3 regions of the Paraburkholderia sp. JPY465 genome follow, and region 3 is predicted to be linked to each of the others. Evidence: predicted binding sites of a transcription regulator. Region 3 holds the regulator's gene; each other region holds the start of a gene.
The links. The regulator FNR, encoded in region 3, switches genes on or off when oxygen is low (the NO sensors DNR and NnrR bind a similar motif). The targets are predictions, from matches to a motif close to TTGATNNNNATCAA.

Region 1 (9,649 bases), 200 kb from region 3:
ACCAAACCGTTCGCCGCACGCGAGCTGCTCGCGCGAATTCGCTCGGTGCTGCGCCGCGCGCGCATGCTGCCGCCCGGCATGGAGGTGACGGAGTCGGCGCCGATGCTGTGCTTCGGCGACTGGCGGCTCGACACGACCGCGCGCCATCTGCTCGATGCGGACGGCACCGAAGTGGCGTTGAGCGGGGCGGAGTACCGTCTGTTGCGCGTGTTTCTCGATCACCCGCAGCGCGTGCTCACGCGCGACCAGCTGCTGAACCTGACCCAGGGACGCCAGGCCGATCCGTTCGACCGCTCGATCGATCTAATGGTGAGCCGCCTGCGCCAACGCCTGCGCGACGGCGCGCGCGAGCCGCGCTACATCAAGACGCTGCGCAGCGAGGGCTACGTGTTTTCGGCGGCGGTGACTGCGATCGGAGATCCGCAATGAACGTTTCTGCATCACCGTCGTCGCTGCGCTGGCCTCGTTGGCCGCGCACCCTGTTCGCGCGGCTCGCGGTGATTCTGTTCGTCGGGCTCGCGCTCGCGCAGGCGCTGTCGTTCTGGCTCACGATGACCGAGCGAGACCAGACGATGACCGGCATCATGATGGGCTACATCGAGCGCGAGGTGGCGAGCTCGGTCGCGCTGCTCGACCATCTGCCGCCCGACGAGCGCGCCCAGTGGCTGCCGCGCCTTGCGCGGCGCAGCTACGAGTTCGTGCTCGGCCCAGGCGTTCCCGGCGCACCGGTCGACGCAAGCCTGTCGGCGCGCGTCGCGCAATCGATCGGCGACGGCATCGGCACGCGTTATCCGTTGACCGTCAACGCGGTGCCCGGCGATCGCGAGCGTCTGCAGGTGCACCTGAAACTGAGCGACGGCACGCCGCTCACCATCGACCTGCGGCCGATGTCCGGCGCTCCGTTGTCGCGCTGGCTGCCGCTCGTGCTGACGCTGCAGCTGCTCGTGCTCGGCGCCTGCTGCTGGCTGGCGGTGCGCCTCGCGACGCGCCCGCTCAATCAGCTCGCAGTCGCGGCCGACACGCTCGGCCCCGACCTGAAGGCCGAGCGTCTGCCCGAAGCCGGTCCGTCCGAAGTGGCGCGCGCCGCGCGCGCGTTCAACGCGATGCAGGATCGGATCGCCACGTACATGACCGAGCGCATGCAGATTCTCGCGGCGATTTCGCACGATCTGCAGACGCCGATCACGCGCATGCGTCTACGCGTCGACACGATGGACGACGACAGCGAGGCCGCGAAGCTGCGCCAGGATCTGAAGGAAATGGAGGCGCTGGTCAAGGAAGGGGTCACTTATGCGCGTACGATGCACGGCACGACCGAGGTGCCGCGCCGCATCGATCCCGATGCGCTGTTCGATAGCCTCGTCTGCGATTACGTGGACGCCGGTCAGCAAGTGTCGCTGCACGGCCAGTTCGGCCAGTCGCTGACGTTGCGTCCACAGGCGTTGAAGCGCATCGTCGGCAATCTGGTCGATAACGCGCTGAGGTACGCCGGCGCCGCGCAGATCGATATCGGCGCGTTGCACGATGGCGAGGCGACCGTGTCGGTGCTCGATCGTGGTCCCGGCATTCCGGCCGAGTCGCTCGAGACGGTGTTCGAGCCGTTCGTGCGACTCGAAGGTTCGCGCAATCGTCAAACGGGCGGCACCGGGCTGGGGCTCGCGATCGCGCGGCAACTCGCGCTCGCGATGGACGCGACGCTCACGCTGCACAACCGGGTTGGCGGCGGTCTCGAAGCGCGGCTGACGTTGAGGAAGTTGCGCGAGTCATAGTTGGACCCACAGCCCGCCACTACGAAATCATCGTCAGGCTTGGACCATCGATGACTTTCGCGCGTCATCTCGAGCTGTCGCTCAGCTGCTTATCAGTAGTTCTGAGCGACCATATTTTCAGCTCGCTTCAGCGATACCCCATCATTTGAGAAAACCGCGTTGATGATGCGATACGTCGCATCATTGTTAAATCATCGATATTCAATGCGACTTATCGATGCTCGCGGCGATAAATTGACAAACGTCAACGGACAGACCATTCTTTTCGTGTGGTGGTTGCAGAGTAACGCGGCTGATCGACAGCAAGATTGGCCGAGAGACACGTTTCGTTCGAATCTGATTACAGATCCTTGTTAAAAAGGTCACTAAAAAGGAATCCGAATGGCGTCCACTCCACAAAAGCTGTCAAAAATGCAACTCACCGGGATGGTCGTGGGCGGCATGGTCGGAGCCGGAATATTTTCCCTACCGCGTACATTCGCCGATGCCACCGGTCCGCTGGGCGCCCTGATTGCGTGGCTGATTGCGGGCACGGGCATGTATATGCTGGCGCGCGTATTTCAAACGCTTGCCGAACGAAAGCCCGAATTGGACGCCGGCGTGTTTGCGTATGCGAAAGCGGGCTTTGGCGACTATCCGGGCTTTCTTTCCGCATTTGGCTACTGGATCAGCAGTTGTATCGGCAATGTTTCTTACTGGGTGCTGATCAAGTCGACACTCGGCGCATTTTTTCCGGTGTTCGGCGACGGTAATACGGTCGTCGCGATCGTCGTTGCTTCGATCGGCATCTGGCTTTTTCATTACATGATCCTGAAGGGCGTGCAGCAGGCGGCCTTCATCAACAGTATCGTCACGGTCGCCAAGATCATCCCGATTCTGGTGTTCATCCTGATCCTGTTGTTCGGCTTTCGAATGGACCTGTTCCAGGCCAACCTCTACGGCGGCGGTCTCGAAGGCAATATTTTCGAGCAGGTGCGGGCCACGATGCTGGTCACGGTGTTCGTGTTCATCGGCATCGAAGGGGCAAGCGTTTATTCCCGCTATGCAAAGAAGCGCTCCGACGTCGGGCATTCGACGATACTCGGCTTCGTCGTCGTCACCTCTCTGATGGTGCTCGTGACGATGCTGCCCTACGCGGTGCTCGAGCGCGCGGACATCGCGGGGATGCGGCAGCCGTCGATGGCTGCGGTTCTCGAAGCGGTGGTCGGTCACTGGGGCGCGGTCTTCGTCAGCATAGGTCTGCTGATTTCGGTGCTCGGCGCTTATCTGGCCTGGTCGTTGATCTGCGCCGAAGTGTTGTTCTCGGCGGCGAGGACCGAAGACATGCCCGCGATCTTCGGCAAGGAAAACGTCAACAAGACGCCGGCCAATGCATTGTGGTTGACCAACATCGTGGTGCAGTTGCTCGTCATCAGCACGTACTTCTCGCGCGATGCATTCGCGCTGATGTTGAACCTGACGAGCGCGATGTCGTTGATTCCGTACCTGTTCGTCGCGGTGTTCGGATGCATGAACGCGAATCGCGGCGACGGTTACGACCTGCGCGCCGACGAGCGCCGGCGCGACCTGATCATGGCCGCAATCGCCGTGATCTATACCGCATTCATGATCTTCGCGGGCGGCCTGAAATTCATTCTGCTTGCCGCGGTGCTGTACGCGCCCGGCACAGCGCTCTACCTTTGGGCGCGGCGAGAGCAGAGCAAGAACGTTTTCATCACGTCCGATTGGTTCATCTTTACCGTCATCGTCATTGGCGCGATCATCGGCGTCTACGCCCTCGTAACCGGAAGGATCACAATCTAACGACAGCAGATTGAACAGAGCGGGTCACCACTGATATTCAGGAGGTCATCATGGCGAACACGGACGCGAAAGCGGGTGAATTGGGTGTCTACTCGGAAGTCGGGCAGCTGCGCAAAGTGATGGTCTGCGCACCGGGGCTCGCGCATCAGCGTCTTACCCCGAGCAACTGCGATGAACTGCTGTTCGACGACGTACTGTGGGTCGAGAACGCGAAGCGCGACCACTTCGACTTCGTCACGAAGATGCGCGACCGCGGTGTCGAAGTGGTGGAGATGCACAATCTGCTCTCCGAAACGGTTGCAGTGCAAGAAGGCAAGAAGTGGATTCTGGACAACCAGGTGGTTCCGAACCAGGTCGGCCTCGGCTTTATCGATGAATTGAGAAGCTATCTGGAAGGGCTCGACAATCGCAAGCTGGCCGAAACGCTGATTGGCGGGCTATCCACGCACGACTTCCCGGAAGCGCACGGCGGCAAGGCGCTGGAGGTTGCGAAGGAAGCGGCGGGCGGCACCGAATATCTGCTGCCGCCGTTGCCGAACACGCTGTACACGCGCGACACGACCTGCTGGATCTATGGCGGCGTCACGCTGAATGCGCTGTACTGGCCGGCCCGCCACGAAGAGACGATCCTGACCACGGCGATCTACAAGTTCCACCCCGACTTCGCCGGCAAGGTCAACGTGTGGTGGGGCGATCCGACCCAGGATCACGGTCTCGCCACGCTGGAAGGCGGCGACGTGATGCCGATCGGCAAGGGCGTCGTGCTGATCGGCATGAGCGAGCGCACCTCGCGTCAGGCCATCAGTCAACTGGCGGCAACGCTGTTCAAGAAGGGCGCGGCCGAGCGCGTGATCGTCGCGGCGATGCCGAAGATTCGCGCGGCGATGCACCTCGATACCGTGTTCACGTTCGCCGATCGCGATTGCGTGCTGGTGGCCCCGGACTTCATGGCGAAGACGCGCACCTATTCGTATCGGCCGAGCAGCCATCCGAGCGGCGTCGAATTGCACGCGGAGAACAAGCCGTTCACCGATGTCGTCGCCGAGGCGTTGGGGCTGAAGCATTTACGCGTGGTCGAGGCGGGCGGCAGCGACTATCAGCGCGAGCGCACGCAGTGGGATAGCGGTGCGAACCTCGTGTGCGCGGCGCCGGGCGTCGTCTATGCATACGACCGCAACACGTACACGAACACGCTTTTGCGTAAGCAGGGCATCGAGGTGATTACGATCGTCGGTGCCGAACTGGGCCGTGGACGAGGCGGCGGTCACTGCATGACCTGCCCGATCATTCGCGATGCGGTCGACTATTGATCAGCCAGGCGGACCGATCTGACGGATGAGTGGCGAAGTGCCGCGCGCGCGTGTGCCGTCGCCAGGCGGTCCGGCTTGAAGTCGAACTTCCTTTTACTATACTTTTTAACGACTTACGGTCAGGCCTGAAATATCGAATTTGACATCTCGCAATTTGCAAAGATTACATTCGATAGACCAGCGATCGCTGCAATGAAGTTCGAATTAATGAATCTGCGAGTAGCTGGACGATTATTTTTCACGTCAATCACGTGAATGCCCGGAGCTTTCTTCCACCGCACGGAGGTTCGAACATGAATAATCGCTTTGTTGCGCAACTCGTCGCGTTGTCGTTTGCCGGTGTGTCGGCGTTCGCGATTGCGGCTGGACCGCAGCCGCAAGACGAGGGCGGCCAGATGGCCGGTACTGGCCGTCAGCAGGTGATGCCGTCGATTCCGCATCGTGACTGGCACAAAGGCCAACGTGTGCCGACCGAATACCGTAATTACAATTTCATAATGGACGACTGGCGCGGACACGGCCTCAATGCGCCGCCGCGCGGCCATAAATGGCTGGGCGTCAATGGCGATTATGTGCTCGTATCGACGAACAACTGGACCATTTCCAACATCGTCGCCGGAAACGAGTAATGCTTGATCGTGGTGCCCAGGTAATCCGGCGACCAGATCTAGCGCCGGCCCCTGGGTACTACTTTGCACGACATGATCTCGTCATGGTCGCTATAGGTTTACTGCTGCGTATCGTATAGACGGTCAGGAACGAACAATGCGGTCACGCCGCTCAAAAAGAACACCGCGCCGACCACGAGAAAGCCGAGTCCGATCGAGAACTGCGTCGCGATAAAACCAATGACGATCGGCGCCGCCCCCGAACAGAAGCGCCCGAGGTTATACGAGCCGCCCACCGCGGTGCCGCGCACCGACGTCGCGAAACTCTCCGACATGAACGTGCCGATCGTGCCGAGCGGCACGCCATACAGAAAGCCGAAGAAAAGCATCAGCGTGGAAATGTTGTCGCGCGTGTGCCAGAAAATGATCACGGGCAGAAACAGCGCCGCACCGATGCAGCCGAGCACGTACACGCCGCGCCGGCTCCAGCGATCACCGAGCCAGCCCGCGAAGATCTTACCGATGAAGGCGACCACGTACGTGCCGATCATATAGCCGGTCAGCGAACTGAACTTGATGTGCAGTTCTTTCTCGAGATATGTCGGCAGCCAGTTGTTCAGACCGTAAAAGCCGGACAGCACGAAGATCGACGCGAAGGTCCACAGGATGAACATCGTGCGTGCCTGGCGGTCGCGGAAAATCTGCGCGTAGCGATTGTCGACGAGCCGCGTCTTGCTTGCACGGTCGGCGGCACGGCTCGCGAGCCATGCGGCCGGTTCGGGAACCGCGAACTTGATCGCGAACGCGAGCAGCACCGGCACGGCCGACACGTAGTACAGCGTGCGCCAGCCGTATTGCGGCAGGATCCAGTTGCTGAGCGCGATCACGACGATATAGCCGGCCGAAATGCCGGTTTGCAGCATACCGAGTACCAGCGAGCGCCGCTCGGTCGGCACGTATTCGGCGACCAGGGTGGTGACTAGCACCATGCAGCCAATGCCGAGCGAACTGATGAAGCGCACCGCCGCGAATTCGACGAAGCTGTGCGTGAACCCGAGCATCCCCGCGCCGAGCGAGAACAGCGCGAGCGCCCAAGCGATGACGCGCACGCGCCCCAGACGATCGCTCGCCCAACCGCCGGCAATGCCGCCGATCGCCATGCCGAGCAAGGTCAGACTACCGAGCGCGCCCGCTTCGACGTTGGTCAACCCGAAGTCGTCCTTGATGCGCGACAGGGTCAGGCCGTACATCATCACGTCGGCGCCATCGGCGATCAGCGCGAGGTAGCCGAGCACGAAGACCAGCACCCAGCGGCCTTGCGAGACGGCCGGATGGGGCACGGCTCGATAGCGTTGCAGATCGGATGGTGTTTTCATGAATGCGCGGCGCAAGCGGGGGATTGCGTACTGTGTTTGATGAGAGCGGGGGCAAGGAAGGCGCCGATCAGCAGGCCCATGCTTTCATGACGGCCGGTGTACCAGCCTTCCTCGTGCGTCAGGTTCATCGTACCGATGCACACGCCGTCATAGGCGATCGGGATGTTCAGGATCGAGCCGAGGCCCATCCCTGTCATCACTGCATGATCGTCGAAGGCCTCGCGAATGCCTTGCGACGTTGCGGCGCGAAACGGCTTCAGTTCCTGGAGTATCTGCCGCGCCCACGCGGTGCCTTGCTTCCGCTTGCGGCCGCCCAGTGGATAGACGTCCGGCATGTTCGTGTAGACCCGTTCGACCTCGTGACGCCGCGCGTCGTAGGACATGATCGTGATCAGGCTCAGGCCTATCGCCTTTGCCGCCACGGCGTGAACCGCGCGGAACAGCTCGAGCGGTTGGTCTTTCGCGCGCATCGCCAGCGCGAGGCGTTCGAGGTCCGCGATATCCAGCATCTGGGTATCGTGCGGTGCTGATCCGGTCAGGTTGCCTTGCATCGTTTGCATCGCGTTTGGATCGGGAAATGTGAAAAGTCGCAGTGCGGTTCAGCCGTGCATGCGGGTGGAGTTCAGCTGGCCTCGCGCGTCGCGGGCCGGTTCGAGTTCGCTCGCTTCGATATCTTCAAGCGAGCGATTGCGCGTTTCGATGCCGAGGAAGAACACCACGCATGCGCCGATCACGAGCACTGTCGTGGTCATCGCGAACACACCGAGGAAGCCGAACAGCGGATAAACGAGGCCGACGAGAATCGGCGCGCTGACCGAGCCGATGCGGCCGAACGATGACGACGAACCCGTGCCCGTGGTGCGCACCGCGGTCGGAAACACCTCCGGCGTATAAGCGTAGACGCCGGCGAATGCGCCGTTCATGAAGAACGACAGCGCAATGCCCGCGGTCATGATCTGTATGCCGGTGTGAGAAAACGCTAGCGTGATCGCGGCGATACCGCCGAGCAGCATGTAGGAAGCGACCACCGCCTTGCGCCCGATCTTCTCGTTGAGCCAAGCGGCCGAGAAGTAGCCGGGAATCTGCGCGCCATAGATCGCGATCGAATAGCCGAAGCTCTTCGTCATCGTCAGTCCTTCCTTGACGAGCAGGCTCGGGATCCACGAGAAGAACGAGTAGTACGCGAACGCAACCGAGAACCACATCAGCCAGCTGACCGCGGTCGTGCGCGCGAGTCGCGGCGACCACAGCGTCACCACGTTGCGCCATGCGTTGCCGCGCGCCGGCGTCGAGACCGGCGTGGGCACCGCGTGAAGCGCGTAGCTTGCGCTCACCGGAGCAAGCGCGATGCCGCGCTCGACGAACGCTGCTTCGATGCGGCCGACAATGCCGTTCGCCTCGTCCGCACGACCCTGGCTTTCGAGCCAGCGCGGCGATTCGGGCAGCGTCCGGCGCCACCACAACAGCATCACGACTGGCAGCGACGTGATCACCGCCAGATAGCGCCAGCCGTCGGCGAAGTTGCGCACCACCGCGAAACCGAGAATCGACGAGGTTAGATAGCCGAACGACATGAACCCGACCAGCGCGCCGCAGAAAATGCCGCGATAGCGGCGCGGCACGAACTCGGCGAGAAACGGCGCGATCACCACGGTCTCCGCGCCTGAACCGAAGCCCGCGACGACGCGCAAGGCGAAGAACGTGTGCCAGTCTTGCGCGGTCGCGCTCGCGAGCGACGCGACGCAATAGATGGCGAGCGCGCTCATCATGATGCGGCGTCGGCCGATCACGTCGGCGAGCACACCCGACAGGAATGCGCCGAAAAAGTAGCCGATATAGGTGCTGCTCGCGACCAGCCCGGTCTGCGCGCTCGTCAATTGCCACAGCTTGCTGACGACCGGCAGCAGAAACGCGAGCGACGACGAATCGAGTCCGTCGAACATGTACCCGAGCCCGCCGATCAGCAGCAGTCTGCGGTGAAAGCTCGATATGGGAAGTCTTTCCAGACGGGCGGCGACGGCGGACACGGCAACTTCTCCTGAGGAAATGGCGCGACGAGGCCGCGCGTTCTGTGCTGATGGCTGCTTCGGGCCGCTTATCGGCCGATCGCGTAGGCCTGCATCTGACGCGGCGTGGCCGCGCCTCGCATCAAACCGTTGCGGATCGCGACCGCGCAGACCCGGCCGAGCGCCCACGGCTCCGCAACGGTGAGATCGTGGCCGCGCGCGCGCAGTTCGGCGAGCGTACTGTCCGGAAAGCGCGACTCGGCGGACATCTTGCCGAGCTGCATCGCGCGGGGATAGAACGAGCCGGGGAAGTGCGCGGTCTGGAACGACGGCGCATCGGCGGCGGCCTGGAAGTTCATGCCGCCATGGACGTGCTTGAGGAACAGTTGCAGCGACCACTGATCCTGCTGGTCGCCGCCCGGCGTGCCGAAGGCGGCGTACGGCTTGCCGTCGCGCGTGACGAGCGTCGGCGACAGCGTGGTGCGCGGGCGGCGGCCCGGGCCGAGTGACGAAGGCAGGCCTTCTTCCATCCAGAACATCTGCGCGCGCGTGGTCACGTTGAAGCCGAGACCCGGCACCGCCGGCGATGCCTGCAACCAGCCGCCCGACGGCGTAGCCGACACCATGTTGCCCCAGCGGTCGACCACGTCGAGATGCACGGTGTCGCCGCGCAATTCGGGCAGCGGCGCGAAGGTCGGCTCACCCTGACCGAAGCCGCCGGCCTGCTCGCGCCCGGCGTTCGCGACGATGCGCGCGGCGCGTTGCTCGCTGTCGCCG
Region 2 (9,649 bases), on a different contig from region 3:
ACGCGAACGACACCGCCGCGTTCGAAAAGGCGCTGATCGAGGCGAAGAGCGTGACAGACCGGCCGACTTTGATCGTGGTCCACAGCATCATCGGCTGGGGCGCGCCGCACAAGCAGGACACCGCGTCCGCGCACGGCGAAGCGCTCGGGGTCGACGAAGTCGCGCTGGCCAAGAAGTTCTACGGCTGGCCCGAGGACAAGTTCTTCTACGTGCCCGAGGGCGTGCACGAACGTTTCGCGCAAGGCATCGGCGCGCGCGGCAAGGCGGCGCGCGAACAATGGCAGGCGAAGTTCGACAGCTACAAGAAGCAGTACGCGGATCTCGCGCGCGAATTCGCGCAGATGCAGGCGCACGAATTGCCGCAGGGCTGGGACAACGACATCCCGAGCTTCGACGCGGACCCGAAGGGCATCGCGACGCGCGAATCGTCGGGCAAGGTGCTCAATGCGATTGCCGCGCGCGTGCCGTGGATGATCGGCGGCGCGGCGGACCTGTCGCCGTCGACGAAAACCAACCTGAAATTCGAAGGCGCCGGCAGCTTCCAGGCGGATAGCTATGGCGGCCGCAATCTGCACTTCGGCATTCGCGAACATGTGATGGGCGCGGTGGTCAACGGGCTTGCGCTTTCGAATCTGCGCGCGTACGGCTCGACGTTCCTGATCTTCAGCGACTACATGAAGCCGCCGATCCGCCTGTCCGCGATCATGGAAGTGCCGGCCATCTATGTGTTCACGCACGATTCGATCGGCGTCGGCGAAGACGGTCCGACGCATCAGCCGATCGAGCAGCTCGCATCGTTGCGCGGCGTGCCCGGCCTCACGGTGCTGCGTCCCGGCGATGCGAACGAAGCGGCCGAAGCATGGCGGGTCGCGCTGACGCAGCCGCATCGGCCGGCGTGCATCGTCGTGTCGCGCCAGCCGCTGCCGACGCTCGACCGCAGCCGCTATGCGTCAGCGAGCGGCGTCAAGCGCGGCGCGTACGTGCTTGCCGATGCGCCCGATGGCAAGAAGCCCGAGGTGATCCTGATGGCGACCGGCAGCGAGCTGTCGATCTGCGCCGACGTGTACGAGAAGCTGAAGAGCGAGGGCATCGCGGCGCGCGTCGTGTCGATGCCGTCGTGGGACATCTTCGAGCGCCAGGACGGCGCGTATCAGGAGTCGGTGCTGCCGGCGGACGTCGAGGCGCGCGTCGCGGTCGAGCAGGCTGCGTCGCTCGGTTGGGATCGGTATACGGGGCGGCTCGGCGCGCAGGTCGTCATGCATACGTTCGGCGCGTCGGCGCCGATTGCGGATCTGAAGAAGAAGTTCGGTTTCACGCCTGATGCGGTGTATCAGGCGGCGAAGCAGCAGATCGAGCGGGTGAAGAAGGGGAAGGGTGCTTGAGCGTGCGGCGACGGTTTGAGTGAAAGGAGAGTTCAAATGGCCGAGATCAATAAGGAGGACGTGGTTGCGGTGCTGAACCGGATTCTCGAATCCGAGTTGGCCGGCGTCGTCCGATATACGCACTATTCGTTCCTTGTTTTCGGATTCGGACGTATCCCGATCAGGGAGTGGTTGCGCGCTCAGGCGGATGAATCGTTGCTGCACGCGCAGCAGGCGGGCGAATGGATCACCACGCTGGGCGCCTATCCGTCGCTGGCGATCGGTCCTCTGCTCGACTCGCATACCTTCGATATCGCTTCGATCCTTCGCGAGTCGTTGCAAGCCGAGAATGTCGCGTTGCAGTTGTATCGCGACCTGCTGGCGCTGGTGGAAGACCGCTCGGTGGCACTCGAGGAGTTCGCCCGTCAGATGATCCACGTAGAAGAGATGCACGCGGGCGAGGTCGACAAGATGCTGCGCCGCCCGGGGGAAATGATGACGTCGGAGGAACGGCAAGCGCCCCGGGCTTGATCGTGGACGGCCCTGTGCGATGAGCGGGGCATCGCAGAGGGGCCGCTCAGGCGTCGCGTTTCGCGTAGATCTCGTAGTCGACGCCATTCGTCACCACTACGCCGGGCTCCGGGTAAGCGGTGCCGAACAGGTAACTCAGCGCCGAGCCGACCGACTTCGCGCCGGCGAGCCGTTCGTAGATGAACATGCCGTAGTTCGGGTCCAGCAGGATGAAGAAGTCACCCGGATGCCAGTAGAGGGCGACTGCGTGTCCAGAGTCTTCGTTGCCATTCTGCATGCCGAACCCGAGCGTCATTGCGCGGCCGATCGACAAGTCCGTCGGCGCGGGGTTCGTCACATCCTCGATCGCCGCTAGCAGTGAACCATACTGCTTCATCGGGCTCTTCTGCAGCAGCGCGATGCCGCCGAACTTCCTTTTCTTCGGAAATTTCGCGTCGATGTTTTTCGTGAAGGCGGCGAAGCTACTCTTGTGAGTGTCCGAGAGTGACGGCGCTGTTGCCTGCACCGGTGCCTCCAGTGCATTGTGTCTCTCCAGGACCCTCTCCGAAAGCTGATCGAGCTGAAGCACTGTGAGCACCGCCGGCGGTGTTTTCAACTGCGGAAAAATCTTCTGCAGCTTGGCGCCGTAGCCGATCTGCACCTGGTGTGCCTCACCGAGGTACATGTGGTCGTTGTAATCGCTAATCAGTTGCTGGTACACGTCAGACATCAATTGATAGTCATTGACGTACTTGTCGTAGGCCTGATCGTAGGCAGCCTTGTTGCTCTGCTTCTGCACATTCGCGAGATCGATGTAGTGGTTGCTGATCTTGTCGAAGCTGGCCCAGGCGTACCCCTGCCGCTTCGCCTGCCCCTGCCGCCGCGTATGGTAGTCGTAGCTTGCCTTGGCGTTGTTCTCCGGGTTGGGGCCGAAGCGCGGCCGCGCCGCCCTGCAACACGCGCCGGATCCAGTCCACGCAAACGCCATGACAGTAGCCATTGTCGGGCGAGTAGCCCGCGACTGGCAACGCACCGGTTTTCGCGTTCGCCTTGCGCTGCGGCTCGGACATATTGAAGTTCTCGAGCTGGCCGCGGCCGAGCTCCTTGAGCTGCGTGATGATTGTTTGCCGGTCGGGCATGGTCGGAGTTCCTGAAGAGATAACAGCAGACGAGCTGTGCTCGTGGGTGGTCGGAACGCACCTCAGAGCAGTACATTCAATCCCGAACGGCTAGCTTTAGAAGGGTAATTTGCCAGGACCGGAATGCAAGGTCGACGGCATTGGGGATTTCAGCGGGCTAAATGACGTGTGTTGTGTGGGATCTCGCGCAGACAGAAACGTCCTCGTGGCCAGGTCCAACCCTGTCGCATCTGCAGGAACTGGCCGCCTGGAATCGACGCCGCGCCTAATCGACCATCGACCCGCAGCCGTTGATCCTGATCAACCAACCACGAGTCTTCGGCAGTAGGATGGTGATCGGAACGCTGCAAACCTGCGAGTACGGAGCCAACCATGAATTCTCTCCATTCACGCGACGCCATCTCGACGCTGCCGCGCAGAGTGTTGATCGCAGTCGATTCATCGGAAGCCTCTCGACAGGCGCTCGACTACGCGCGAAACCTCCTTCCCGCCGGATGCGACGTCCGCCTCGTGAGCGTGGCCGAGAATCCCCATACGCTTTTTCCGACGGGCCGGCGCGTCGGCCACATGCTGGATCTGGCGCGCGACGAATTGCTCCGCGATGCGGTCGAGGCGCTCGAACGAGCGACACGATCGCTAGCCGCGTGTGATGCACGTATCGACTCAGAAGTCATCGACCTCGCGAAACGGGGTAACGACGTCGTGGATGCCCTGATCGATGCGGCCGACACATGGAGAGCCGACCTGATGGTGGTGGGCGCGCGTCAACATCAAGGCTTGCAGCGTTGGGCCGAGGGTACGGTGTCCGAACGGCTGACGAGACGTCTGCGCTGTCCGATGCTGGTCGTTCCGCAGAGCTACAGCACGACGCATAGCGAGCTGCCCGAACGCATCCTGTTCGCGGTCGATGGAAGTTCTCAGTCGATGTCCGCGTTGCAGTACGGCATACGGTTCGCTACGTCCGGCACCGAATTGCGAGCGGTTTATGTGATCGATCGCGCGGTGCGACTCTCCGATTGGATCCCCATCGATTCGCTCGAGGACTCGTTCGTCGGCGAAGGCAACGAGGCAATAGCCGCTGCGGAGCCGATTCTGGCGCGCGTGTCGGCGCGGGTCTCGACGGCGCTCGTCAGGACGAACCGAACCGACGATGACGTTGCGCATGCGATCGTGCGCGAGGCGGGCGGCTGGGAGGCGCAACTGATCGTGATGGGTACGCATGGCAGGCGCGGCATCACACGCTGGATACTTGGCAGCGTCGCTGGGCGGGTCCTGCAAATCACGCAAACGCCAATTCTGCTGATCCACGCGAGCGACGCCACTGCCGCATCGTGAGCGCGTAGCGCCGTAACGGCGTGCGCTACAGCGCCGCGTTCAAGCGCGTCCGTTTCGTATTCGGCAACGGCTCGTGCTGCATCGGCCCCTTGATCAGCTCGCTCATCGCATCGCGGATCCAGCGGTTGGCCGGCTCGTGATGAAAGCGCGGATGCCAGTGCAGATAAAAGTCGTACTTGGGCGCGGGGAAGGGTAGCGGCAGCAGCTTGACGTTCACGAACTCCGCGAAGCGCCGCCCGACCGCCTGAGGCACCGCTGCAATCATGTCCGAGCCGGCGACGACGAACGGCACGCCGATAAAACGCGGCACGCTGAAGCGCACGTTGATGCGAATCCCGAGGCGTTCGTGCGTACGAGCGAGCACGTCCTGCTCGCGGCCTTCGGGATGCACCATCACGTGCGCGGCCGCGCGGTACTGATCGAGCGACAACGTGTCGCCGATTTCCGGATGATCTTCGCGCGCGATACACACATACGAATGCCGGTACAGCGCTTTGCGCTTCAGCGACTCGCTGTTCAAACCCGGAAAGTAGCCGATCGCGAGATCGACGTCGCCGCTCGCCAGACCTTCTTCCAACTCCGGCATGCTGAGCGCGACCGTCTTGATGCTCACGTGCGGCGCGGTCTTGTCGAGAAAGTTCTGCAGGCGCGGCAGGAACACCATTTCGCCGATGTCCGACATACACAGCACGAAGCTGCGCGACGACTCGGCCGGACGGAATTCGGGCATCGGCAGGATTTCGGTCTGCACGAGATCCAGCAGCCGCGCAACCGGATCGCCGAGCGCCTGCGCGCGCGGCGTCGGCTCCATACCCCGGCCCGTGCGCACGAACAGCGGGTCCTCGAACAGCTCACGCAGCTTCGATAGCGCATAGCTCATTGCCGGCTGGCTGAGCCCGATGCTCACGCCCGCCTGCGTCACATGCCGCTTTTTCAGCAGCGCATCGAACACTTTCAACAGATTCAGGTCGACCTGACGAATATCCATGGTTTGGATGATGCCTATCGATGTCACATAATTGACGGATTTTATCGTGCTTCCTAACATCGTTTCCACAACAAAGGAGTGAGACGCCATGTCCGATGGACGCAAGCCGCAACGCCCGTTGCGCAGCAATTTCCCGCGCGGTTCCTATCTCGGCGCGGTGCGCGCCGCCCAATGGCGCAATCTTGGCATCAGCGAGGAAGACCTCGACAAGCCCAAGATCGCCATCGTCAATTCCTCGTCCGAACTCGCTACCTGTTTTAGCCACCTCGACGGCATCGCCGCGCAACTAAAGCAGGCGATCCGCGCGGCGGGCGCGCTGCCGTTCGAAATCCGCACCGCGGCGCCGAGCGACTTCATCACCGGCGCGGGCGCGCGCGGCGCGTACATGCTGGCCGGGCGCGACCTCGTCACGAACGACATCGAAGTGGCCGTCGAAGGCGCGCAGCTCGACGGCATGGTGTGCCTCGCGTCGTGCGACAAGACCGTGCCGGGCCAGTTGATGGCCGCCGCGCGGCTGAACATCCCGAGCATCGTCGTCGCGTGCGGCTATCAGCCGAGCGGCGAATTCCGCGGCGAGCATGTCGACATCGAGGACGTGTTCGTCGGCGCGATGCATACGCTGACCGGCAAGCTGCCCGTCGAAGACCTGATCGGCATGAGCCAGAACGCGGTTCGCGGGCCGGGCGTGTGCTCCGGTCTCGGCACCGCGAACTCGATGCATATGGTCAGCGAGGCGCTCGGCATGTCGTTGCCCGGCAGCACGCCGGTCGCCGCCAATAGCGACAGGATGTTCGCGTTCGTCCGCGAAGCCGGCGCGCGTATCGTCGAGATGGTGCGCGACGACCTGAAGCCGCGCGACATCCTCACGCGCGGCGCGTTCGCGAATGCGGTGAAGACGGTGCTCGCGGTCGGCGGCTCGATCAACACGGTCAAGCACTTGCAGGCGGTCGCGGCCGAAGGCCAGCTCGATGTCGACGTGTACGCGCTGTTCGAGGAATTCGCCGCGCAGATTCCGGTGCTGACCGGCGTGCGTCCGGTCGGCTCGCACACGATCGAGCAACTGGAGGCGGCGGGCGGCGGGCGCGGCGTGATGAAGCGGCTCGAAGCGTGGCTCGACACCGGCGCGCTGACGGTGACCGGCCGCACGGTGAAGGACAACCTGGCCGATGTCCGGATCGCCGACGACGACGTTATCCGCCCGCTGGAGCGCGCGTTCGCGAACCATCCCGCCATCGTGCTGGTGCGCGGCAACCTGGCGCCGCAAGCCGGCATCGTGAAATTCGGCATCTCGCCGACCAAGCAGCGCCACTTCACGGGCGAGGCGATCTGCTTCTCCACCTCCGACGATGCGATCGCGGCGATCAAGGATGGCCGCGTGCAACCGGGCAAGGTCGTCGTGATGCGCGGCGCGGGCGTGTGCGGCGGCCCGGCGATGGGCGGCGGTGCGTCGCGCGTGGTGTTCGCGATCGACGGCGCGGGCCTGTCCGAGCAGGTCGCGATGCTGACCGACGGGCATCTGTCCGGCCTCGTCTGCAAGGGGCTGGTGGTCGCGGAAGTGTCGCCGGAGGCGGCGACCGGCGGACCGCTCGCGTTCGTCGAGGACGGCGACACGATCGAGATCGACCTCGAGCGGCGCGTCTGCGATCTGAAGGTGGGCGAAGCCGAGCTGGCGCGGCGCCGCGCCGCGTGGCAGCGTCCCGCGCCGGTCAACGACACCGGCTGGCTGAAGATCTATCGCGCGACGGTCGGCACGATGCCGCAAGGCGCGGTGCTCGGCGCGGACCGCCCGGCGCGGGAGCGTTGAGATGGGCGACCAGACCGTAATCGACATCGGCACGGTGATCGAGCGTCAGCAGACGAACCGCTTCGGCATGCTGCTGATCGTCGCGATGGGCGTGATGATGATGACCGAGGGCTACGACCTTGCTGCGATGGCCTTCGCGGCCCCGGCGCTGAGCCGCGCGTGGCATCTCGAGCACGGCGTGCTCGGCCCGGTGTTCGGCGCATTCGTGTTCGGCACGATGATCGGCGCGTTCGTGCTCGGCTATCTCGGCGACGTGCTCGGCCGCAAGCGCATGATCGTGATCGGCAGCGTCGTGCTTGCGGGGTTCACGCTCGCGGCGTCGCGCGCCACCGCGCTCGACCAGCTGCTCGTGCTGCGTTTCCTCGCGGGCATCGGCATCGGCGGCGTGGTGCCGAACGCGATCGCGTACACGACGGAGTTCGCGCCGAAGCGCTGGCGCGCGACGTGGGTCACGCTGATGTACACCGGCTACACGATCGGCAGCAGCGTCGGCGGCCTCGTGTCCGCTTGGCTCGTGCCCAAGTTCGGCTGGCAGGTGGTGTTCGTGATCGGCGGCATCGCGCCGCTCGTGTCGAGCGCGATGTTGTGGTTCGCGGTGCCCGAGTCGATCCGCTTTCTGACGCTCAAGGGGCGTCACGCCGAAGTGGCGCGAATCGTCGCGCGGATCGCGCCGGGTTTCCACGTCGCGCCGGGGGCGCGCTTCGTGACCGGCGGCGCTTCGGGCGGTGACGCACATGGCGACGGCCGCGACGGCTCGCTGCGGCTGCTGTTCGCGGGACGGCTGCGCGCGCTGACGCCGGTGCTGTGGGCCGTGTACATCGCGAACTCGATGGCGCTGTTTTTCCTCAGCAGCTGGCTGCCGGTGCTGATCGAAAGCGTCGGCCTTGCACCGCGCGAGGCGGCGCTCGTATCGACGATGTTCCAGCTTGGCGGCACGCTCGGCGGCCTCGCGCTGATGCGCTTCGTCGACACACGTGGCGCCATCATCATCACTGCGCTGCCGCTCGTCGGCACGCCCCTCGTCGCGCTGCTCGGCACCGGGCTGCCGGGTCCGATGCTGGTCGCGGCGGTGTTCCTGACCGGCTTCACGGTGGTCGGCACCCAGTTCGGCCTGAACGCGGTCGCGGCGCTCGTTTATCCGACCGCGCTGCGCGCGAAAGGCACGGGCGCGGCGGTCGGCATCCAGAAGATCGGCGCGATCGCCGGGCCGGTGATCGGCGGGATGCTGATGTCCGCGCATCTGCCGGTCGAGCAACTGTTCTTCCTCGGCGCGGTGCCGGTCGCGTTCGTCGCGGTGCTCGCGTTCGCTCTCGGCCGTCTGCATCGTCGCCGCGACGATGCCGCGCCGGACAACTCTCAAACAGGAGCAGCCCATGTCGCTTGAAGTCGTGCCCATTGACGCCGCGCATCCGGATTTCGTTGGCCTCGCCAGCGGCATCGATCTGACGGCGCCGGTTTCCGAACAGCTCGCGTGCGCGATCGACGCCGCGATGAACCGCTACGCGGTGCTGGTGTTCCGCGCTCAGCCGCTCACGCAGGACCAGCAGCTCGCGTTCGCGCGCTCGCTCGGGCCGCTCGATCTCGGTTTCAAGCGCGTCGCGCGTCCGCATGCGCGGCTCGCGTACCAGGAGCTCGCGGATATTTCGAACGTCGACGAGTCCGGACAGATCGCGGACCGCGCGCACCGGCGCATCGTCGGCAATCTGGCGAACCAGTTGTGGCATAGCGACAGCTCGTTTCAGCAGCCGGCCGCGCGCTATTCGATGCTGCACGCGGTGGTCGTGCCGGAGTCGGGCGGCGAGACCGAATACGCGGACATGCGCGCCGCGTGGGATGCGCTCGAGCCGCGCGAGCAGCGCGAACTCGAAGGGCTCGAAGCGGAGCACTACGCGCTGCACTCGCGCTTCCTGCTCGGCGACACCGACTACAGCGAAGAGCAGCGCAACGCGCTGCCGCCGGTGCGCTGGCCGCTCGTGCGCGAGCACGCCGGTTCGGGACGCCGGCATCTGTTCATCGGCGCGCACGCGACGCATATCGCCGATCGCACGCTTGCCGAAGGACGCGTGCTGCTGATGGACCTGCTCGAACACGCGACCGCGCGCCGCTTCGTGTATTCGCATCGCTGGCAGCCCGGCGACCTCGTGATCTGGGACAACCGCTGCACGCTGCACCGGGGCCGCCGTCACGATCTGTCGGTGCGCCGCGAGCTGCGGCGCGCGACGACGGTGGACATCGACCGGCACGCGGCGCCGCAAGCGGAGCAACTCGAACCTGCCCACGGAGTGAGCTAAATGCAGCTGAACGACGACGAACGGGCGATGCTCGACGGCCGCGACGGCGCGGCCGTGCAGCGCGCGATGGATCTGCTGGTGCGCTACGGCGAGGCGCTCGGCGCGCCGAGGCTGGTGGACACGAACAACGTGTGCGGCACGGTCGGCGCGACGATGCCGTTCCTGCGCGATTACGCGGCGAAGCACGGCGGTCTCGACGCGGTGTTTTCCGAATTCAACCT
Region 3 (9,649 bases):
GGCAACAGCGGCTTGGTCATATTGAACAGGCCATCGAGATCGGTGCGCAGCACGGCGTCCCAGTGCTCCTTGCTCATCTTCGCGAAGCTCGTGTCTTGCGTGATGCCGGCGTTGTTGATCAGCACGTCGACCCTGCCCAGGTCGGTCAGCACGCGTTGCGCGCAGCGCGCGCAGGAATCGAAGTCGGCGATGTCGGCTTCGTATGCCTGAAAGTCGCGCCCCGTGTCGCGCTCGTGCTCCAGCCATGTCGGCACGTGATCGTTGTGCGTCGAGTGCGTCACCGCGACCGTCATACCCGCGTCATGAAGCGCCCGGCTGACCGCCGCGCCCAAACCGCCCATCCCGCCTGTCACCAATGCCACGCGATCCGTTCCCATCTGAACTCCTCCTTGCCGTGTCTGCCACTGACAGTGCGCGCGCCGGCTGTGCCGGCCCGCGCGGCTAAACGACGCCCGCGAACGGCAGCGCGTTCTGCGAGCCCCACCACCCCGCGCTCAGGCCGCCCGCGAGCGGCGCGACGCCCGGCGCGATGCCGCACGCCGCCAGCCACCACGCATACCAGGCAGAGCAAGCGCGGTTGGCCTCGTCGAACCAGTCGGCCTCGTGCTGCACGGCGAAGGCGATCGACTTGCTCCAGTCGGCGAAGCTCCACTGCGCGTACTCGCGCGCCGCGCGCTGCACGGTCTGATACGCCGACGCGTAATCGAACCAGCCTTCGGGCTGTACGAATGCCGTCGAGGTCCGGGGTAAAGCGCAGCGCCCGAGCGGCGCGTCGAATCCGGAAGCCATCATCGCTGCCCTCCAGAGCACAGCATAGGATTGCCAGGCGCGGTTGCAAACCGTCGATCGCGTCTGCCGCCGTATCGAGCGCGCGACGACCCGCGCTTGATCTGCGTCAATCGCCCCGGCCGCCGGGCTCATAGACTCCATTTGACAGCGGGCGCAAGCCCGCTTGCGCCCGTTTCCCACGTTCTGTCACGGAGCTTTGGCGATGAGCTACAAAAGCATTCTCGTTCACCTCGATACGAGCGTTCGTGCACATCCGCGCCTCGAGATCGCATTGCAGCTCGCGCACCGCTTTCATGCGACGCTGACCGGCCTGTATTCGACGTACGTGCCGCCGCGGCACGCGTTCTTCGTGATGGCCGGCACCGCCGACTACTACGCGGAGCACGAGCGCCTGCGTCACGAGCGTGCCAGCGCGCTGGAGCGGCTGTTCCGCGCGGAACTCGCGCGCGCGAACGTCGACGGCCACTGGATCGCCGCGAACGGCTACGCGAACGACGTCGTGCCGCCCTATGCGCGGGTCGCCGATCTCGTCGTGCTCGGCCAGACCGACCCGGCCGACCCCGAGGCGTTCGTCGCCGAACAGTTCGTCGAGCACATCGTGCTGTCGGCCGGGCGCCCGGTGTTGCTGGTGCCGTCGAGCGGCACCTTCGCGGCGCCGGGCCGCCACGCGCTGATCGCGTGGGACGGCAGCCGCGAAGCGACCCGCGCGATCCACGACGCGCTGCCGTTCCTCGCGCATGCGGCAAAAGTGACGCTGCTGACGGTGCATTCGTCCGCCGATCGTCCGCCGCAGGGCATGGCTGCGGGCGACGACATCGCCCTCACCGTCGCGCGTCACGGCGTGAAGATCGACGTGCGCGAGCTGAGCGTCGCGGACCGCACGCCGGTCGGCGACGCGCTGCTGTCGCAGGCGGCCGACCTCGGCTGCGACCTGATCGTGATGGGCGCCTACGCACATTCGCGCCTGCACGAAGTCGTGCTGGGCGGCGCGACTCGCACGATGCTCGAGTCGATGACCGTGCCGGTGCTGTTGTCGCACTGAAGTGCGCGCTTAAGGAGTCAGCCATGTTTCAGCGCCTACTCGTCGCGCTCGACGGCAGCGCCACCGCCTCGGGTGCGTTCGACGCCGCGCTGACGCTCGCCGCCGAATCGGGCGCCGAGCTGATGCCGCTGTACGTGATCGATGTGCCCGTGATCGCTTACAACGCGCCCGGCTTCGACCCATCCACGATCGAGGACGCGTTCATCGACGAAGGCAAGCGCATCGCGGCCGACGAGCAGAGCCGGATGAGCGCACGCGGGGTCAAGGGCACGGCCCGGACCGTCGAAGTGGCGATCACCGGAGAAGACATCGCCCATCGCATCGTCGAAACGGCGCGCGAATGGCACGCCGACGCGATCGTGATGGGCACGCATGGCCGTCGCGGGTTTCAACGGCTGATGCTCGGCAGCGTCGCCGAGCGCGTGCTGCGCCGCGCCTGTTGCCCGGTGCTGATGATTCCCGCCCAGGCGAGCAGCGCGGCGCGCGCTTAGCCAGCCCCGGCGAGCGCCGACAGCGGACTCACCTGAGCGAATCCACCTGAGCCGCTAGAAACCGGCTGCTGCGCGGCGCGGCGCTTCAGGGCCGCGGGTGGCCTTGTTCGTCATGCCGCACGATCAGCACCGGTATGTCGGTCGCCCGTACCAGCGACTCCGCGACGCTGCCGAGCAGAAAGCGCTGCACGCCATGGCGGCCATGCGTGCCCATCACGATCAGATCGGCCTGGATTTCGTCGGCGACGCGCGCGAGTACCGCCGACACGTTTTCGGCGTAAGCGTCGATCACCCGCACGCCGCCCGGCACCTGCGCCTCGCGCAACAGCTCGCGCGGCCCATCGAGCGCGCGGCTGGCGAAATCTTGCGCCGCGCTCGCCGGCTCCGGCTCGAAAGCCACGTCGGCATTGTTCGACCACTTGCCGTGCCCCACCACGCAGCAGGCTTCGAGCGTGGCGCCCGTCAGCTTCGCGAGCTTCAGCGCCTCGGCGAAGGCGCGCTGCGCGCTGGGACTGTCGTCGAGTGCAACCAGAATTCGTGCATACATGTCGGACTCCCTCTGAAAGCGCTGGCATGACCCGAAGTGGCGCCGTCGCGCGTTTGCACCGACAGTGTGAAGCGCGCGCCGCCACGCGGCTTGACGCAGGTCAACGGGCCGCCGGTCGGCGTCGCCGCCGCTGGACGACATCGCCAGCAAGCCACTAGGAATATTCCTACAACCACTGCCTGAACTCCTAGCACCGCTTAAAGCGCCGCCGATATATTTCCAAGGTTAGGTCGCCAATACTGGTCGGTATGGACAGCCCCCCGTCAGCCACCTTATCGAGAGTTTTTCTCGTCGACGATGCGACCGAGGTCCGGCGCCGGCTTGCTTGCCTGATCGCGCTGATTCCCGGCATCGAAATCGCCGGCGAGTCCGCGGGCGTCGAGCACGCGTTCGACGACATCGTCGCGAGTCGCGCCGATGTCGCGGTGCTGGACCCGTGTTTCTCGGGCAAGACCGACCTGCTGCTGCTCGCTGCGCTGTCGCGGGCGCGGCCGTCCATCGTCAGCATCGTGCTGACCAATCATGACGCGACGGCGTTTCGCCGCGCGTGCGAAGCGGCGGGCGCCGACTTCTTCTTCGACAAGACCTCGGAGTTCGAGCTCGCCTGCCGCGCCATCGAAGCGATTGCCTATGCGCGCCGTGCGCATCGGGTCTGACCGCCAGGAGCCGATCATGCAAGTTGCCGCAGTCCGTGAACCCCGCCACGACGCGCCTCGCACCTCGCACGTCGTACCGATCCACGTCGCGCCCAGCACCGCGGCGGCACGCCACGCCGTCACGCGCTGCTCCACCTGCGCGATGCGCGCGATCTGCATGCCGCCCGAGCTGACGCCGGACGAACTGAGCCGGCTCGACGTGTTGATCTGCTCGACGCGCTCGATCAAACGCGGCGACGCGCTGTATCGCGCGGGCGACGAGTTTCAAAGCATCTACGCGATACGCGCCGGCTCATTCAAAACCGTGGTCATGCATCGCGACGGCCGCGAGCACGTGACCGGCTTCCAGATTGCGGGCGACTCGCTTGGCCTCGACGGCATCGGCGAGGGCAAGCAGAACTGCGATGCGATCGCGCTCGAAGATAGCGTCGTGTGCATCATTCCGTTCGCGCAGCTAGAGGCGATCTGTCGCGAGATCAAACCGATGCAGCATCACATCTATCAGATGATGAGCGGCGAGATCGTGCGCGAATCGAGCCAGATGATGCTGCTGGGCACGATGACCGCCGAGCAGCGCGTCGCGACGTTCCTGCTGAATCTGTCGAAGCGCTTCAAGGCGCGCGGCTTTTCGGCCGCGGAGTTTCATCTGCGCATGACGCGCGAGGAAATCGGCTGCTTTCTGGGCATGAAGCTCGAAACGGTGAGCCGGATGTTCTCGAAGTTCCAGCGCGAACGCCTCGTCAAGGCGAACGGCAAAACGATCCGCATCGAAGACCCGGAACGACTGGCTCGGGTTTGAGCGTCGGCGCGGCGCTCGCCTCACGTTCGTTCGCGGGACATGCCGGGTGGAACCGGCGCTCCTGAACTGATATAACTCAGTGCGTTGCGGTACGCGACCTTGCGTGGCCGCCCGGAGGAGCGATGGGTCTATCGAGCGGCGAGTCTTCCTGCTTCACCAGTGTTGCGTCCGGGTCGGACGTGTCCGTCGAGGATCGCTATTTCATGTTGGTCGAAGCGGTACAGGACTACGCGATCTTCATGCTCGACCCCGCCGGCCGCGTAACCAGCTGGAATCCCGGCGCACAGCGCATCAAGGGCTACACGCCCGAAGAAATCATCGGCCAGCATTTCTCGAAGTTCTATACCCCGGAAGACATCGCGGCCGGCAAGCCCGCTCGCGAACTGGAAACCGCCGCAGCCGTCGGCCGCGCCGAGGACGAAGGGTGGCGTGTGCGTCGCGACGGTTCGCGTTTCTGGGCCAACGTGGTCGTTTCCGCCGTGCACGATGCGTCGGGCGCGCTGCTCGGCTTCGCCAAGGTCACCCGCGATCTGACCGAGCGCATGCGTCTCGCGGAACTCGAACGCGCGAGTCAGGTATCCACTCACACGCAGATCGCCCGTGAAAACGAGCAGAAACGTATTGCACGCGAACTGCACGACGATCTCGGCCAACGGCTGACGGCGCTGAAAATGAGCGTCGCGCTGCTCGAAGCGAAGCTGAATCAGCAAGCCGACACCGAGCCGCTTGCGGCGCAAACGCATGAGCTGCAAAAGCAGATCGACTGGATGGCCGCTTCGCTGCGGCGCATCGCCGCCGATCTGCGCCCTCCGCTGCTCGACGACCTCGGACTCGCCGCCGCGCTCGACTGGTTGGCCGAAGACTTCACGAAACGCTACAACGTTCGCTCGAGCGTGCATCTCGAACCGGCCGAGCCGGTATGCGGCGAATTCGCGGCGACGGCGCTGTTTCGCATCGTTCAGGAGGCGTTGACGAACGTCGCGCGGCACGCCAAGGCGAGGCGCGTACGCATCGACATGATCTGCGCGGGCCCGACCGTATCGCTCGATATCGACGATGACGGCGTGGGTGTCGCGCTGGATCAGTCGCAGGGAACAACTTCATTCGGGCTGCTTGGCATTCGCGAACGGGTGCGGCAGTTGCGCGGCAACGTGTCGTTCACCAGCTCGCCCGGCCATGGTTTCAGGATCTCGATCCAGCTGCCAGCCGACGCGCTCGTGTAGTGCTCACACGCCGCCGCGCGCCGCTACCGGGGATTACTCCTCGGGCGCTTCCTCGCCGATCTGCTCGCGCATCAGCAACACCGGACAGGTCGAGAAACGCAGCACCCGCTCCGCCACGCTGCCGATCACGAGGCGCCGCACGCCGCGCCGCCCATGCGTGCCGAGCACGAGCAGATCGGCGTGGACCTGCTCGCCGTGGCGCAACACGATCGTGGCGACGTCGTCGGACAGGCTCTCAGACTCGATCATCGCGGGCCGGCAACGCACATCGGCGGCGGCGCAGGCCTGCTCGGCCTCCTCGAGCACCGAGTGGCCGTCCTGGCGCAATGCTTCGACTAGCGCGAGCGGGTCGTAATAGCCGGCATAGGAAAAGATCGGCGTCTTGTCGACTACATAAACCGGATGCACGACGGCCTTCGTCAACGCGGCGAGATTCACCGCTTCTTTCAGCGCGCGTTTCGAGAAAGTGCTGCCGTCTAGCGCGACGAGGATATGTTGGTACATGCCGATTCTCCACTGAGGTTGGATTTGTCAACGCGCGTGGCGCGCCCCTGCTACAGATAAAAAGGCCCGCCCGCACTGCCCGGATGCGGCTCCCGCCACTGGCCACGCAGCACCGCATCCGCCCGCAACGACGGCGCATCGCGCGGACACACGAGCACGGGACAAGCCGCGTCACGCAGCGTGCGCGACGTCACGTGTCCCGGCAATGGATGCGGCATGCCGCGCATGCCGTGCGAACCCATCACGATCAGGTCCGCGTGCCAGCGTTGCGCTTCGTCGAGAATCGCGGTCGACGCATCGCCGGAATCGTCGTTGAACTCGAGCAACGCGGTTTCCGCCGCGCGCCGGCTCTGTTCGAGCATCGCCGCACCGCGCCGCAATACATCGATTCGCTGCTGCAACACGACTTCGAACGGCAGCCATTCGCACCACGCAAAGCGGTCGTCGGCCGCGTAGACGACCTTGATGCACGAGTCGGGCGGCGCGACCGCGAGCGCGGTGCGCAGCGCGTCGAGCGCGGTGTCGCTGCCATCGATCGCGACCAGCACGCGGCTCACCACCGCGGCATCGCTCGCGTCGGTCGACCTCGCCGGCATATACAGCACCGGACGTCCGATCGACGCGACCAATTCCTCCGGATCGATACGGCCACCCCAGCGATGTTCGCGCGAATGCGCGGCCACCGCGACCAGATCCGCATCCCATTGCGCCGCCGTATGAGCGAGCGCTTCGGCCGCGCCCTGATGCAGCGCGGTCAGATCGACGATTTCGGCGTCGGTCGCCGCGACGACGCCGTGCAACGCGATCACCGCGTCGCGCAGCGCAGCCTGCGCACCGTGCAGCATCGCGCGATGCGTCTCGCACCAGTCCGGATAGCTGAGCATCAGCGTCGGATAAAGCGCGGCCGGATTGCAAACGATATTGACGAGACGAAAGCGCGCGTCCGCGGCGACGAACTGCTGGGCGACGCGCGTGGCGAGCGCCAGTCCGGCGCCGCCCGCGGACGCGATCATCACGCGGTGAAAGGAGTTGCGCTCGGCGGCAGTGTTCATCGGCTTTCCTCGGATCGTCGCGCCTCGGCCCGTGACGGGGCCCCAACGGTGCGCGCTTACATAATGAACGCCGGCGCGGCGGGCGGCTTGATCTGTATCAAGCGACCATGGCCCGTGAGCAAATCATCAGCGGATCGCGAGCACGGCCGCGCCGGTCAGCTTGCCGTGGCGCAGATCGTCGAGCGCGCGGTTCGCGTCGCGCAACGGGTAGGTGGTCGTCTCGATCGCTAGCCGGGTCTCCGCGGCGCTGCGCATGAACGCAAGCCCATCGTCGCGGGTCAGATTGGCGACCGATACGACGCGCCGCTCGCCCCACAGAAACGCGTACGGGAACGACGGAATGTCGCTCATATGAATGCCGCCGCACACCACCACGCCGCCCTTCGCGACCGCCTGCAGCGCCAGCGGCACCAGTGCGCCGACCGGCGCGAACAGCAGCGCGGCGTCGAGTTCGCTGGGCGGCGCCTCGTCGCTGCCGCCCGCCCATGCCGCGCCAAGGCGCAGCGCGAGTTGCTGGGCCGCGTGATCGCCGGGACGCGTGAACGCATAGACGGTGCGCTGCTGGTGACGCGCGACCTGCGCGACGAGATGCGCGGCCGCGCCGAAACCGTAGATGCCGATCCGTTCGGCGTCGCCCGCCATGCTCAACGTGCGGTAGCCGATCAGACCCGCGCACAGCAGCGGCGCGGCCTCGATATCGCCGTAGTGCGGCGGCAGATGAAAGCAATAGCGGCTATCGGCGACCGTGCGCTCGGCATAGCCGCCGTCGATCGTGTAGCCGGTGAAGCCAGCGTCTTCACAGAGATTTTCGCGGGCGGACAGGCAGTAGCGGCAGTGCCCGCAGGTGCGCCCGACCCACGGCACGCCGACCCGCTCGCCCACCTTGAAACCGCTGACGCCCGCGCCCAATTCGGCCACCACGCCGACGATTTCGTGGCCTGGAATCACCGGCCGTTTCGGATGCTCGAGTTCGCGATCGACCAGATGCAGGTCCGTGCGGCACACGCCGCAGGCATGAACGTCGATCAGGATCTCGCCGGCGCCGGGCCGCGGATCCGGCACTTCCCGCTCGGTCAGCGTCGCCGAGCTGCCGTCGAACACCATCGCTCGCATCGGGTTTCTCCTTCTGACGCTTCGGCGGCGGCACGCTGACGTCATGCAGACCGCGAGGTGCGCGCCGTTTTCATCAGATCAGCATAGGCGCGCCATTGTGTCGCGCGATCGGCCGCTGCCCTGAACCATTTGATCGAGGTCAATAAGGGCCGCTTCGCCGTCCGTACACTGATCTTATTCCTGATAGGCGCAGGACGCGCAAACGCTCGGGCAGCAGGTACCTGGCCAATCCGAACCAGTCATTTATATTGCGGAGACTTATCATGCGTTTGACCGTTCATCTCGACACGTTCGATCGTGTCAACCCGATGGCCTTCGCCATTCTCTGGCTCGACAAGGACACGCGGCGATGGTCGCGCGAAGGTCATTTCGCGCTCGACTTGCCCGAATGGGGCGCGTTGCATGTGGATTGCGGCAATACGCTGGTGTGCGCGCCGCATGGCACGGCGCCGGTCTGCGTGCTCGAGGGGCTCGATCTCAACCAGCTCGACGGGCCGTTCGAAGGCGAGATCGGCCGCGTGCAGTGGTGCGCGGACGGCGGCAGCAGCCTGATCAGCGGTCACTGGCGCGTGCAATGCATCGACGTCGAACAGACGGAACCGGAAAACAGCGTCTTCGCAACCGACGAAAACGCGTGAATGGGCGCGTCGTAACCGCCGAGGAGGCGATCGCCACGACTGCCGTCGCTGATCTCGAGCGCGTGCGGCCAGCGCACGCTTTGTGCTTCGTCCGCACGCCGTGGGCCTGTTTCACGCGACTGCCGCTCGATCAGCAATGGGGCGACGGCACCACCGCCGTACCACTCTGGACGTGACGAAAAGAGGCCTGGAGCTGCGTCAGGTTGTGAACATCGAGTTTCGCGTAGATTTTTCGCACGTGGTCGATCACAGTGCTTTCGCGAATACCCATCAGTTGCGCAATATCCCCATGCGAGCGTCGGAGCAACAGGTAAATGCAGAGTTGCCGCTGCCGTTCGCTCAAGCCAAGCTGAAATCCCCGCGTCTCGATTTCGAACGCGAGCGGAGGGAAATGCTCGGTGTAGATAGCGATACATGCGTGGTCCGCGTTCACTGCTGCGTGGTCGAAGCGATACGCTCTGAACGTAAATCGACCGGCGGCGTTGAACCGTTCCAGGACAGGTGGCGCTGCGGCGCAGCCTCGCCAGATTCCGTTGAAATTGGCGAGTAGCGGCGCTAGCCAACCCGGGAGCCGGGTATGTTGCGCGTGGCTGACCGACTCTCCGCCTGCCAGCGCGAGCATCCTCATGCCGTCGTCGTTCTGCAACATGATCTTGCCGGTGTCGTCGGCCACGATAACCGACGAACGGCCATCTTCCGTGTGATCGGGATGCCGGCCCTTGGGCGACGTGAGCGCATGCGCGATATGTGCCGACAAAGGTCGAATGTCGGCGAGGTCCCGTTCGGAAAACGGCC

Region 1: the regulator FNR is predicted to act here: its motif matches at 2,004-2,017, upstream of QFZ94_RS37380 (basic amino acid/polyamine antiporter).
Region 2: the regulator FNR is predicted to act here: its motif matches at 3,301-3,314, upstream of QFZ94_RS02780 (universal stress protein).

What each region holds. Positions count from the first base shown of each region.
Region 1 covers NZ_JBNDMT010000006.1:869,216-878,864, reverse strand. Annotated here, with positions in the region: gene QFZ94_RS37390 (response regulator) at 1-429, shown strand, start outside; gene QFZ94_RS37385 (ATP-binding protein) at 426-1,769, shown strand; gene QFZ94_RS37380 (basic amino acid/polyamine antiporter) at 2,151-3,572, shown strand; gene arcA (arginine deiminase) at 3,623-4,882, shown strand; gene QFZ94_RS37370 (RcnB family protein) at 5,176-5,511, shown strand; gene QFZ94_RS37365 (MFS transporter) at 5,610-6,866, opposite strand; gene QFZ94_RS37360 (GAF domain-containing protein) at 6,863-7,426, opposite strand; gene QFZ94_RS37355 (MFS transporter) at 7,466-8,893, opposite strand; gene QFZ94_RS37350 (gamma-glutamyltransferase family protein) at 8,962-9,649, opposite strand, start outside.
Region 2 covers NZ_JBNDMT010000002.1:149,668-159,316, reverse strand. Annotated here, with positions in the region: gene tkt (transketolase) at 1-1,382, shown strand, start outside; gene QFZ94_RS02790 (ferritin-like domain-containing protein) at 1,419-1,892, shown strand; gene QFZ94_RS02785 (hypothetical protein) at 1,939-2,859, opposite strand; gene QFZ94_RS02780 (universal stress protein) at 3,383-4,345, shown strand; gene QFZ94_RS02775 (LysR family transcriptional regulator) at 4,371-5,333, opposite strand; gene QFZ94_RS02770 (dihydroxy-acid dehydratase) at 5,422-7,137, shown strand; gene QFZ94_RS02765 (MFS transporter) at 7,139-8,521, shown strand; gene QFZ94_RS02760 (TauD/TfdA dioxygenase family protein) at 8,511-9,428, shown strand; gene QFZ94_RS02755 (aconitase X) at 9,429-9,649, shown strand, end outside.
Region 3 covers NZ_JBNDMT010000006.1:1,065,812-1,075,460, reverse strand. Annotated here, with positions in the region: gene phbB (acetoacetyl-CoA reductase) at 1-377, opposite strand, end outside; gene QFZ94_RS38295 (polyketide synthase) at 442-792, opposite strand; gene QFZ94_RS38290 (universal stress protein) at 992-1,831, shown strand; gene QFZ94_RS38285 (universal stress protein) at 1,855-2,322, shown strand; gene QFZ94_RS38280 (universal stress protein) at 2,408-2,869, opposite strand; gene QFZ94_RS38275 (response regulator) at 3,118-3,525, shown strand; gene fnr (fumarate/nitrate reduction transcriptional regulator Fnr) at 3,542-4,324, shown strand; gene QFZ94_RS38265 (PAS domain-containing sensor histidine kinase) at 4,447-5,547, shown strand; gene QFZ94_RS38260 (universal stress protein) at 5,581-6,051, opposite strand; gene QFZ94_RS38255 (universal stress protein) at 6,102-7,103, opposite strand; gene QFZ94_RS38250 (zinc-dependent alcohol dehydrogenase family protein) at 7,230-8,216, opposite strand; gene QFZ94_RS38245 (DUF3564 domain-containing protein) at 8,480-8,854, shown strand; gene QFZ94_RS38240 (helix-turn-helix transcriptional regulator) at 8,985-9,649, opposite strand, start outside.